Regions from separate parts of the Sphingomonas sp. CFBP 13706 genome, predicted to be linked through region 1. Evidence: riboswitches for the same ligand, from Rfam matches in the RefSeq annotation. Region 1 holds a riboswitch; each other region holds the start of a gene.
The links. A riboswitch is a leader RNA that binds a small molecule or an ion and turns the genes downstream of it on or off. The one in region 1 is predicted to bind cobalamin.
Positions count from the first base shown of each region.

Region 2: another riboswitch for cobalamin. It lies ahead of IFS44_RS02270 (TonB-dependent receptor plug domain-containing protein); the one in region 1 lies ahead of IFS44_RS05195 (HoxN/HupN/NixA family nickel/cobalt transporter).
Region 3: another riboswitch for cobalamin. It lies ahead of IFS44_RS02245 (DUF1636 domain-containing protein); the one in region 1 lies ahead of IFS44_RS05195 (HoxN/HupN/NixA family nickel/cobalt transporter).

Region 1 is NZ_JACYVM010000002.1:394,635-397,900, forward strand. Features, by position in the region: gene IFS44_RS05190 (molybdopterin molybdotransferase MoeA) at 1-663, opposite strand, end outside; cobalamin riboswitch at 901-1,113, shown strand; gene IFS44_RS05195 (HoxN/HupN/NixA family nickel/cobalt transporter) at 1,293-2,330, shown strand; cobalamin riboswitch at 2,491-2,707, shown strand; gene cobW (cobalamin biosynthesis protein CobW) at 2,845-3,266, shown strand, end outside.
Region 2 is NZ_JACYVM010000001.1:511,965-515,230, forward strand. Features, by position in the region: gene IFS44_RS02270 (TonB-dependent receptor plug domain-containing protein) at 1-1,863, opposite strand, end outside; cobalamin riboswitch at 2,046-2,278, opposite strand; gene IFS44_RS02275 (HpcH/HpaI aldolase/citrate lyase family protein) at 2,337-3,161, opposite strand; gene IFS44_RS02280 (MaoC family dehydratase) at 3,158-3,266, opposite strand, start outside.
Region 3 is NZ_JACYVM010000001.1:506,563-509,828, forward strand. Features, by position in the region: gene IFS44_RS02235 (histidine phosphatase family protein) at 1-292, opposite strand, end outside; gene cobT (nicotinate-nucleotide--dimethylbenzimidazole phosphoribosyltransferase) at 289-1,302, opposite strand; gene IFS44_RS02245 (DUF1636 domain-containing protein) at 1,299-1,715, opposite strand; cobalamin riboswitch at 1,813-1,999, opposite strand; gene IFS44_RS02250 (ATP-binding cassette domain-containing protein) at 2,021-2,806, opposite strand; gene IFS44_RS02255 (FecCD family ABC transporter permease) at 2,800-3,266, opposite strand, start outside.

The DNA of each region.
Region 1 (3,266 bases):
GATTCCGAGATCGATAATGTCGACGGGCAGGTCGGCGAGCATCGCGGCGAGCATGATGCCGTTTGATTCCGGTAGCAGGACGGGGTCGCTGGTCGAGCCGGGCGGAACGAGCTCGTCCCCCGTCGCGGCGACCGCGACGCGCAGCCGGCGGCCGACCGACAGCGTGCCGTGTCCGCCGGTCGCAGCGACCGCGATGCGCGCGGGCGTCAGCCGATCGCCGGCCGCGATCAGCCGCGTGCCGGTCGCGAAGTCGAGCCCCTTGCGGCGTGTGTTGCGGCCTTCAAAGGCGGGGCCTTCGCCGTCGAGCATCAGCCGGTCGCCGTCGCGCGCGGCCTCTTCCTGAACAAGGACGGTATCAGCGCCGGGCGGCATCGCCGCGCCGGTGAAGATGCGCGTCGCCTCGCCCGGGGCGAGCGTGCCGGCGAAGGGGCGGCCGGCCGCGCTCTCGCCGATGACGGTCCAGGGGCCGGGCAGATCGGCGTAGCGGATCGCATAGCCGTCCATCGCCGAAAGGTCGGTCGCAGGCTGGGTGCGGCGGGCGAGAATGTCCTCCGCCGCCCAGCGACCCATCGCGGAGCGCAGCGGCACGGTTTCGGCCGGCACGCGCGATGCCATGGCGAAGAGGCGGGACTGGGCTTCGGCGACGGGGACGAGAGGGCGCATGCGGGCTCCGTTCAGCGGGGCGATGAAGGTCTGCGCTGCTCGCACGAATGCCGCGGGGCGGAAAGCGGGCAACGCCGCGACCGGCGGGAGGCCGGTCGGTCACGTGGTCAACGTACGAGGTGCGGCAGACGTTGCGGTGAGATGGGACGACATGCCCTGCGTTGCGTCGCACGCAAATCCTGTCGTCAGCGCAGGCAAAACGCGCTAGCCCTATGGCGCAGGTCCGACGCAAGCCGGATCCGCACAGATCGCGTCGGTGCCCCTCGGGGCTTGAATGGGAATGCGGTGCGGGGTTCGCCCCAAGACCGCAGCTGTCCCTGCAACTGTAAGCGGCGAGCGACACGCACGCGCCCCCTGCGACGGGGGCAGCCACTGGGCCGATGGCCTGGGAAGGTGTGCGTCGAGCCTTGACCCGCGAGCCAGGAGACCTGCCGGCGTCTGGTCGCTCTTGTCCCGGTCCAGGGGGTGGCCGAGGCACGGTGAACGCCGTCTGAGCGACGACCATGCGGCGGGGGCCGCATCGGCGACGCATGCCGGCCGCTCAGGGCGTCCGGTCGGCGCGCGTCCCGGTCGTTCGCGGCAGGCCCCCGTCCTCGTCGGACGCCGGGGATGTGCCAATGACCAAGATCATGACCGGGCGGACCGCCGGTCGTTCGACGCGACACCGGATCGGCTGGATGTTCGCGATGCTGGTGGCGGCCAATATCGCCGCCTGGGGATGGGCGTTCGCGCTGTTCCAGGCGCAGCCATTGATGCTGGGCACCGCGATGCTCGCCTGGGGGCTGGGCCTGCGCCATGCGGTCGACGCCGATCATATCGCGGCGATCGACAATGTGACGCGCAAGCTGATGCAGGACGGGCAACGGCCGATCGGGGTCGGCTTCTGGTTCGCGGTCGGCCATTCGGGGATCGTCCTGATCGCCGCGGTCGCCATCGCGCTGACCGCGAGTGCGCTGGCGCAGTTCGAGGCGTTCAAGCAGGCGGGCGGGGTGATCGCGACGCTGATATCCGCGCTGTTCCTGTTCACGATCGCGGCGATGAACTTGATCATCCTGCGATCGGTGTGGCGGACCTTCGCCCATGTCCGCGGCGGGGGGCGCTATGTCGAGGAGGATCTCGACCTGCTGCTCGGCAATCGCGGGCTGCTCGCGCGGCTGTTCCGGCCGATGTTCCGGCTGGTCACGCGCAGCTGGCACATGGCGCCGCTCGGCTTCCTGTTCGGGCTGGGGTTCGACACCGCCACCGAAGTCGCGATCCTCGGCCTGTCGGCGAGCCAGGCCGCGGACGGGCTGTCGATCGGCACGGTGCTGGTGCTGCCCGTGCTGTTCGCGACCGGCATGGCGCTGGTCGACAGTGCCGACGGGGTGGTGATGCTTGGCGCGTATGAATGGGCGTTCGTGAAGCCGATCCGCAAGCTGTATTACAACATCACGATCACGCTGATCTCGGCGATCGTCGCGATCGCGATCGGCGGGATCGAGACGCTCGCGCTGCTGGCGTCGAAGCTGGGCCTGAGCGGGGGCGTGTGGGACGTTGCTTCGGCGCTGGGCGAGAATTTCAACGGGCTGGGCTTTGCGATCATCGCGCTGTTCGTGGCGTGCTGGGTACTGAGTTTCGCGATCTACCGGTGGAAGCGGTTCGACGAGATCGAGGTGGTGCGGGAATAACAAGCAGCGTCGTCATCCCGGGCTCGACCCGGGACCCAGGGCCAGGCAGCGCATTACGCGTGGCTCTGGGTCCTGACTTTCGTCCGGATGACGGAGGTGAGGTGCATTGGCACCGTCCCCAAACTCCTCTAAACACAACCCCGAGGTTTGGTTCTACCGAACCTCAACAGATCGCGCCGGTGCCCTTCGGGGCTTGAATGGGAATGCGGTGCGGGAGCTTTGCCTCCCAATGCCGCGGCTGTCCCTGCAACTGTAAGCGGTGAGCGAGACGCACAGGCCCCCGATGCGGGGGCAGCCACTGGGTCACGGGACCTGGGAAGGCGTGCATCGAGCTTCGACCCGCGAGCCAGGAGACCTGCCAGCGTCATGGTCGCTCTTGCCTTGATCCAGGGGATGGTCGCGGCACGGTACTCCGTCTGAGCGACGAACGCGTGCGGCCGTCAGGTCGTGCGCGCGTGTGGCTGCGGGCGTGCGTCCGTCCGTGGCTGTCGTTCCGACGCCCGGAGAGTATCGCATGACCGACCCCCAGCCGACCCTGGTCAAGATTCCCGTTACCATCGTCACCGGATTCCTCGGCGCGGGCAAGACCACGCTGATCAGTCATCTGATCCGCAATGCCGGCGGCCGGCGGCTCGCGGTGATCGTCAACGAATTCGGCACGCTTGGTATCGACGGCGACATCTTGAAGGGGTGCGCGATCCCCGATTGCCCGGCCGAAAATGTCGTCGAGCTCGCCAATGGCTGCATCTGCTGCACCGTCGCGGACGATTTCATCCCGACCGTCGAGACGTTGCTCGCGCTCGACCCGCGGCCCGACCATATCCTGATTGAGACATCGGGGCTCGCCCTGCCCAAGCCTTTGCTCAAGGCGTTCGACTGGCCCGCGATCCGGTCGCGGATCACGGTCGACGGGGTGATCGCGCTGGCCGATGCGGA
Region 2 (3,266 bases), on a different contig from region 1:
ACCGAAGACCGATAGCCGGGGCGTCAGCTTGTACGCCGCGTTCAGGTTGACGAGGACATATTCCTGGAGCGAAACGCGGACAGGGACATAGCTCGGATCGGTATAGGCATCGTCCTGCTGCCGGCCATTATACCGGACGGTGAGGGTCGCCGAGGCGCGCTCGTCGCGGCTGAATGCGGTCATGTTGACGCTGCCGATATGGTTGGGGCGCCGGATCTCCACGCCCCCGTCCTCGCGCGCCTTCAGATAGGTATAGGCGAGGTCGAAGCGCAGTTGTGCGATCGGTCGGGCTGTGGCGAACACTTCGACGCCATGCTGCGTCGACCGCGTATCGCGGTTGCCGGGCGTCGCGACGAAGTCGGGGGCAGGATAGGTAGTGAAGATCTCGTTCTTCAGCCGACTGTCGAAATAGGTCGCGCCGATCGTCGCACGATCCCCCCCGAAAGCCTGTTCGACCCCGGCTTCCCACCCCTTTGACTTTTCGGGCGTGAGGTTCGGATTGCCGATGTAGCGACCGTCGGAATAGCCGAAGAGATCGAAATAGCCGGGGTTCTTCACGCCGGTACCGTAGGCGCCGCGCACCCGCGTTCCGGTCGCGAACCGGTAGCTCGCCTGCGCGCGATAGGTGGTGGTGTCATCGAACCGGTTATTCTCGTCGCGCCGCACCGATCCGCCGATCGCGAGCGCATCGTCGATCACGACGTCATACTGTCCCACGATCCCAACATTGTCAGTGTGCCGCCGTCCGGTGAAGACGAACTCTGAAGGGACCGGACTAAGCGTCTGGAATTCCTCACGCTCGACATCGACTGCGGCGGTCAGCCGATGCCGGATGCGATCGGTGCCGAACCGGAAGGCGCTTTCGAACGATCCCTTGTACCGTCGTGCCTTGTTGCCAAAGCTCAAGGCATCGTCGACCAGCGCCCGGCGTGTCGTATCGGCAAACTGGCCGCTGAGCGCATTCGTCCAGCGGCCATCCGCCAGCGCCAACTCGGCGCGGAGAAGCCCGTAATAGGCTTCCACCGTGCTGCGCGCGCCGGGCGTATCGACGATCGTGCCGAACTGCGGGCCGCTCAATGCCGTGTCGTTGCTGTCGGCATCGGTATAGCTATAGCGCCCGACGCCCGTGACCTTCAGCATGTCGGTCGGCGACCAGCTGAGCTTGCCCGTCGCGCCGACGCTCTTCGCGCCGATGTCGCGCGATCCGCCCCGTGCGGTCGGCGTGCCGTCGGTGAGGTAGGTCGAGCTCGACAGCGCGTAATCGAGATTGCCCGCCACGCCCGCGACCCGGGCGCCTCCAGAAAACGTGCCGAACGATCCCCCTTCGGCCCGCAGTGATACGCCCGGGGCCTCCGCGCCGCTCGGCGTGAGATACTGGATGACGCCGCCGATCGCGTCGGACCCGTACAGCGCCGATTGTTGGCCGCGCAGCACCTCGACCCGTGCCGCCTCGTCGGCAATCAGTGTGCCGAAATCATATTCGCCCTGATAGGGATCGGACACTTCGATCCCGTCGATCAGCACCAGCACGTGATTGCCCTCCGACCCGCGGATCCGGACCTGCGTCGTCCCCCCGACCGCGCCGGTCCGGCTGACCGCCAGTCCGGGGACGTCGCGCAGCACGTCGGACACGATCCGCGTCTGCCGCTGGTCGAGCGTCGCTGCGTCGAGCACCGTCACCGACGCCCCGAGCTGATCGGCGGGAACAGCGTCCCCCGACCTTGATGCGGTAATCACCAGCTCGGCGCCACCCGCTGCCGCCTCGCCCGTCGGCGCAGTAACCGGATCGGGCTCGGCCGCAGCCGGCGATGCAAAGGCCGTGGCGGTCGCGAGCGCCGCAAGCGAAACGAAAATTCTGGTCATGAAACGATACCCCCGGCGTCACGAGCGACCAGCCGGGGCCTGCCGTCCGATGATCCGGACGGCCGGCGCAACGCTTGGGGTGTACGCCGAACCGCACCCGCCACGCGCACCGATGCGGCCCCCGCCGCATGGTTCGTCGCTCAGACGGAGTACCGTGCCGCGGCCATCCCCTGGACCATGGCAAGAGCGACCGAGCGCCGGCAGGTCTCCTGGCTCGCGGGTCGACGCCCGGTACGCGACCTTCCCGAGCCCTGCGCTTTCGCTCAGGCCTAGTGGTCGTCCCCTCGTGACGAAGGAACATGCGCACCGCGCTCACCGCTTACAGTTGCAGGGAGAGCCGCGGCATGAGGAGGCTCGCCTCCCGCACCGCATTCCCTTTGAAGCCCCGAGGGGCACCGACGCGATCTGCGACGCCGGCCTTCACCGGTTTCGCAAGGCGACGGTAGCGCAGAAAATACCCGTCGCCAATGGGCCTAGAGTCGCGCGAGGATCGCCCGCGCCTGACGCAAGTGCGGCGCATCGATCATCCGCCCATCGAGCTGCAGCGCGCCGGCCTCGGGAGCCGCCGCAAACGCTGCGACGACGGCGTGCGCACGTGCAACGCTCGCCGCATCCGGCGTGAACGCGGCGTTGATCGTGGCGACCTGCGACGGATGAATCGCCATCATGCCGGTAAAGCCGTCGCGGCTGCCGCGCGCGGCATAGGCTGCCAGCCCGTCAATGTCCGCGATTGCTGGATAGACCGTTTCGATCGCCGCGACGTCCGTCGCATGCGCGCCGAACAGCAGCAGTGATCGTACGAGCTTATAGGGATCGGTATAGGACCCGTCGTCCTCCCGACTGGTCGCCGCGCCGATCGCCGCGGGCAGGTCCTCGGCGCCCCAGGTCAGGCCGCATAACCGGTCGTTGACCCGCGCATATTCGCCCAATGTGAAGATCGCGGCGGGCACTTCGGTCGCGATCGGCAGGATCGGCGGACAGTCATCGCCATAAGCCTCGACCAGCGCGAGGACGGTCGCGGGTCCGGTCGCCTTGGGCAGCATGATCGCATCGGCGCCCCTCGCCGCAGCGATATCGTCGTCCAGCCACCCCGAGTCGACGGGATTGATCCGGACCATCCGCACGACGTCGGTGTGGTCCTGCAACGCGGCCCGGACCGCCTCGCGGGCAACAGCCTTGCGGGAGAGCGAGACCGAATCCTCCAGATCGAGGATGATGGCATCGGCCCCGCTCGCTGCGGCCTTCGCAAAACGCTCGGGCCGGTCTGCGGGCACGAACAGCAGCGAGCGCAACCTCATGCCGGCGTCCGCAGCAGCAGTGCCGAGCGAAGGCACTGACAGACGATCTCGTCACGCTGGTTGATCAGCTGGTGCATGAATGTGACGATCCCGGCGTTCGGGCGC
Region 3 (3,266 bases), on a different contig from region 1:
CCGCAGCGTCGATCTCCGCCGCAGCCAGCCCGTCCCAGTCTCCGAAATCCAGCTCCCGCCACCGCGCATCAGTCGTTGGAGCAACCCCCCGCTCCCGCCCGACGGCATCCGCAATAGCCTGCGATCGCATGAGATTAGAACAGACCAGCCCCTTGAAATCCAATGATTTCACCCGCGCCACACAGGCCGCCAGACCCTCCGCCGTGACCGGACTATCAGTCCGCCCCAGCATCCGCCCGCCCAGTTCAGGCGCACCATGCCGCAACAGGTGGAGCAGGAACGCCCCACTCACGCCACCGACACCCCCGCCTCGGCAAACGTCGCCATCCCGTCATGCGCCGCCAGCGCCGACCGGATCACTCCCACCGCAACCGCCGCCCCGCTTCCCTCCCCCAACCGCATCCCAAGTCTTAGTAAAGGCTCGAGTTTCAGCGCGGCGAGCAGTCGCTCATGCCCCGGCTCAGCCGAACAATGTCCGGCAATGCAATGCTCTGTGATGCCAGGATACGCCGCCGCGATCGGTGCGATCGCCGCCGACGAAATGAATCCGTCCAGCATCACCGGCACCCCCGCCAGCCGCGCCGCCACCACCGCGCCAGCGATCGCGACGATTTCTCGCCCCCCCACCCGCCGCAACGTCTCGAACGGCTTACGCGGGAAATCAGCATGCCGCCCAATCCCCGCCTCGACCACCGCGATTTTCCGCGAGATTCCCGCAACATCAACTCCCGTCCCCGGCCCAACCCAGCCGGCGGCGGTTCCGCCGTAACTGCGCAGACACAGTGCTGCGGCCGACGTCGAATTGCCGATCCCCATTTCGCCAACGACGAGCAAGTCGAGCCCCGGCACGACGACGTCGGCGCCAATGTTGAGTGCGACGAGACACGCGGCTTCGTCCATCGCCGGCCCCGTCGTGAAATCTGCCGTAGGGGTTTCCAGATCGATGTCGGCGATGACGAGCTCGAGCCCGACGGCATCCGCCAGCGCATTGATGGCCGCGCCCCCATGGCGGAAATTCTCGACCATCTGTGTGGTTACGGAAACCGGGAAAGCGCTCACCCCGTGCACCGCAACGCCGTGATTTCCGGCGAAAATCGCCGCTCGCGCACGCTCGAACCGCGGCCGCTCGCGCCTCTGCCAGCCCGCCATGAAGACTGCGAGGTCTTCAAGTCGGCCGAGTGATCCGGGCGGCTTGGTCAACTGTGCTTGCCGCAGCGATGCGGCCCCTCGCGCGGCTTCGTCTGCCGCAGGAAGGGCCTCCAGCGCCGCCTCGAACGCCGCGACCGTCGGGAAAAGCGTCACTGCGCGACATAGCCGGCGGGGGGCGTCCGGGTGATGAAATGCCCCTTGATCCCGGCGGGCCACTGCCGAAACGGCACCTGCCCCTCCGCACTCTCCGCATGCAGCACGGCATAATCGAGGATCGCTCGCGCAGCCTCCTCATCCGGCGTGAAGCGCCCCAGCACATAGCCGATCTTCGCGGGCCCACGAACATGGATGGTGCAGAAGTCCTGGCAGGCGAACAGGCACGGCATCGCCTGCACCGCAATCCCGGCATAGCGCGGATCACTCGCCTGGACCGCCTGCAACGCCGCGACGAGTCTCGCACCGCCCCGCATGCCCTCGGCATCGTCCTTCGCATCGGTGGACGCGCGGCAGGTGCTGCAGGCGACGACGGCCGCACCGTCTTCGGCGGGAACCAGTAGATTCGGCATTGAAACCCCATGACATACGCGCCCGCGGCACAGGCCGCAGGCTGGTTATGTCGTCGCGCGGGTTTACCCCCGTCCGCTCGGCGCACCCTGGCCGGACGAAAGACGACTGCGACGGGCAGGTCTCCTGGCTCACGGGTCACAGCCCTTCGCGCCGCCTTCTCGGGACCGGGATCCCAATGGCATGTTGGCACGATGGCTCGCCGCTTACAGTTGCAGGGGCAGCCGGGGTTCTCCCGTTCCCTTTTCATCCCCGTCGCCGAGGAACCTGTCGCGGTCAGAGGGATAGGCCGGGCAAGCGGCCCGGGTCAATCGCCCTGCGCGCTGTCACGCGTCAGCGGTACCACGACCGGTACGCCCTCGATCGATCCGAACCACGCCCGAACGCCATAGGTCTCACGCAGCCGCGCCGGCGTCAGAACTGCCGACGGCGCGCCGTCGGCCACGAGCCGTCCTGCGTCGAGCACGAGGATACGATCGCAATAGCGCGCGGCGAGCCCCAGATCATGCAGCACGGCGATCACCAGAACGCCGCGCGCGGCCTCCGCCCGCAGGATGTCCATGACCGCGATCTGATGCGCGGGATCGAGCGATGCGAGCGGCTCGTCGACAATCAGCGCCCGCGCCTCGACCGCGAGTGCCCTTGCCAGCAGGACCCGAGCCCGCTCGCCCCCCGAGATTTCGGTCGCGACACGCGCGGCAAGCGGGGTCACGTCCGCCACCGCCATCGCACGGGCAATCGCATCACGATCCTGCTGAGAAATGCGCGACAACGGTGCGAGATGGGGCAACCGGCCCAGCGCGACGAGACGCTCGACAGTCAGCGGCCAATGAAGACTTTGACCCTGCGGCAGATACGCGACCGTCTGCGCAATCTCGCGTCGCGAGCGCTCCGCCAGCGGAACCCCGTCGAGCAGGATCTCCCCAGTAGCGGGAACCAGCCCGAGCAGCGCCTGAACCAGCGTCGATTTGCCCGCCCCATTGGGGCCGACGATCCCGATGAGCGCGCCGCCCTCTGCTGCGAAGCTGACATCGTCGACCACGACCCGCCGTGCACGGCGGACGTTGAGGCGGTCCGCGGAGAGGGCTACCACAGCCGCCGCTCGCGCATGAGGTGGACGAGGAACACCGGCACGCCGAGAAACGCGGTGACGACCCCGAGCTTGAGTTCGTTCGACGTCGGGATCACCCGGACCAGCACGTCGGCAAAGGTGAGCAATGCGGCCCCGCCCAGTGCGGAGGGCAGCAGGATCGCCGACGGCGAACGATCTGTCATCGGCCGGACGAGATGCGGGACGATCAGGCCGATGAACCCGATCGCGCCCGATACCGCGACTGCGCCGCCGACCCCGATCGCCACCCCGACCAGCATCCGAACGCGCGTCCGACGCAGATCGACGCCGAGCGCGCGCGCGCCATCCTCGCCAAGCGTCAGCGCGTCGAGCGCATGGCTGTCCCAGGCGACCAGCACCATGCCGAGTGTGATACAGGGCAGCGCCAGCGCGACATGGCTGAACGACCGGTCTTCGAGCGACCCGAGCAACCAGGTCATGA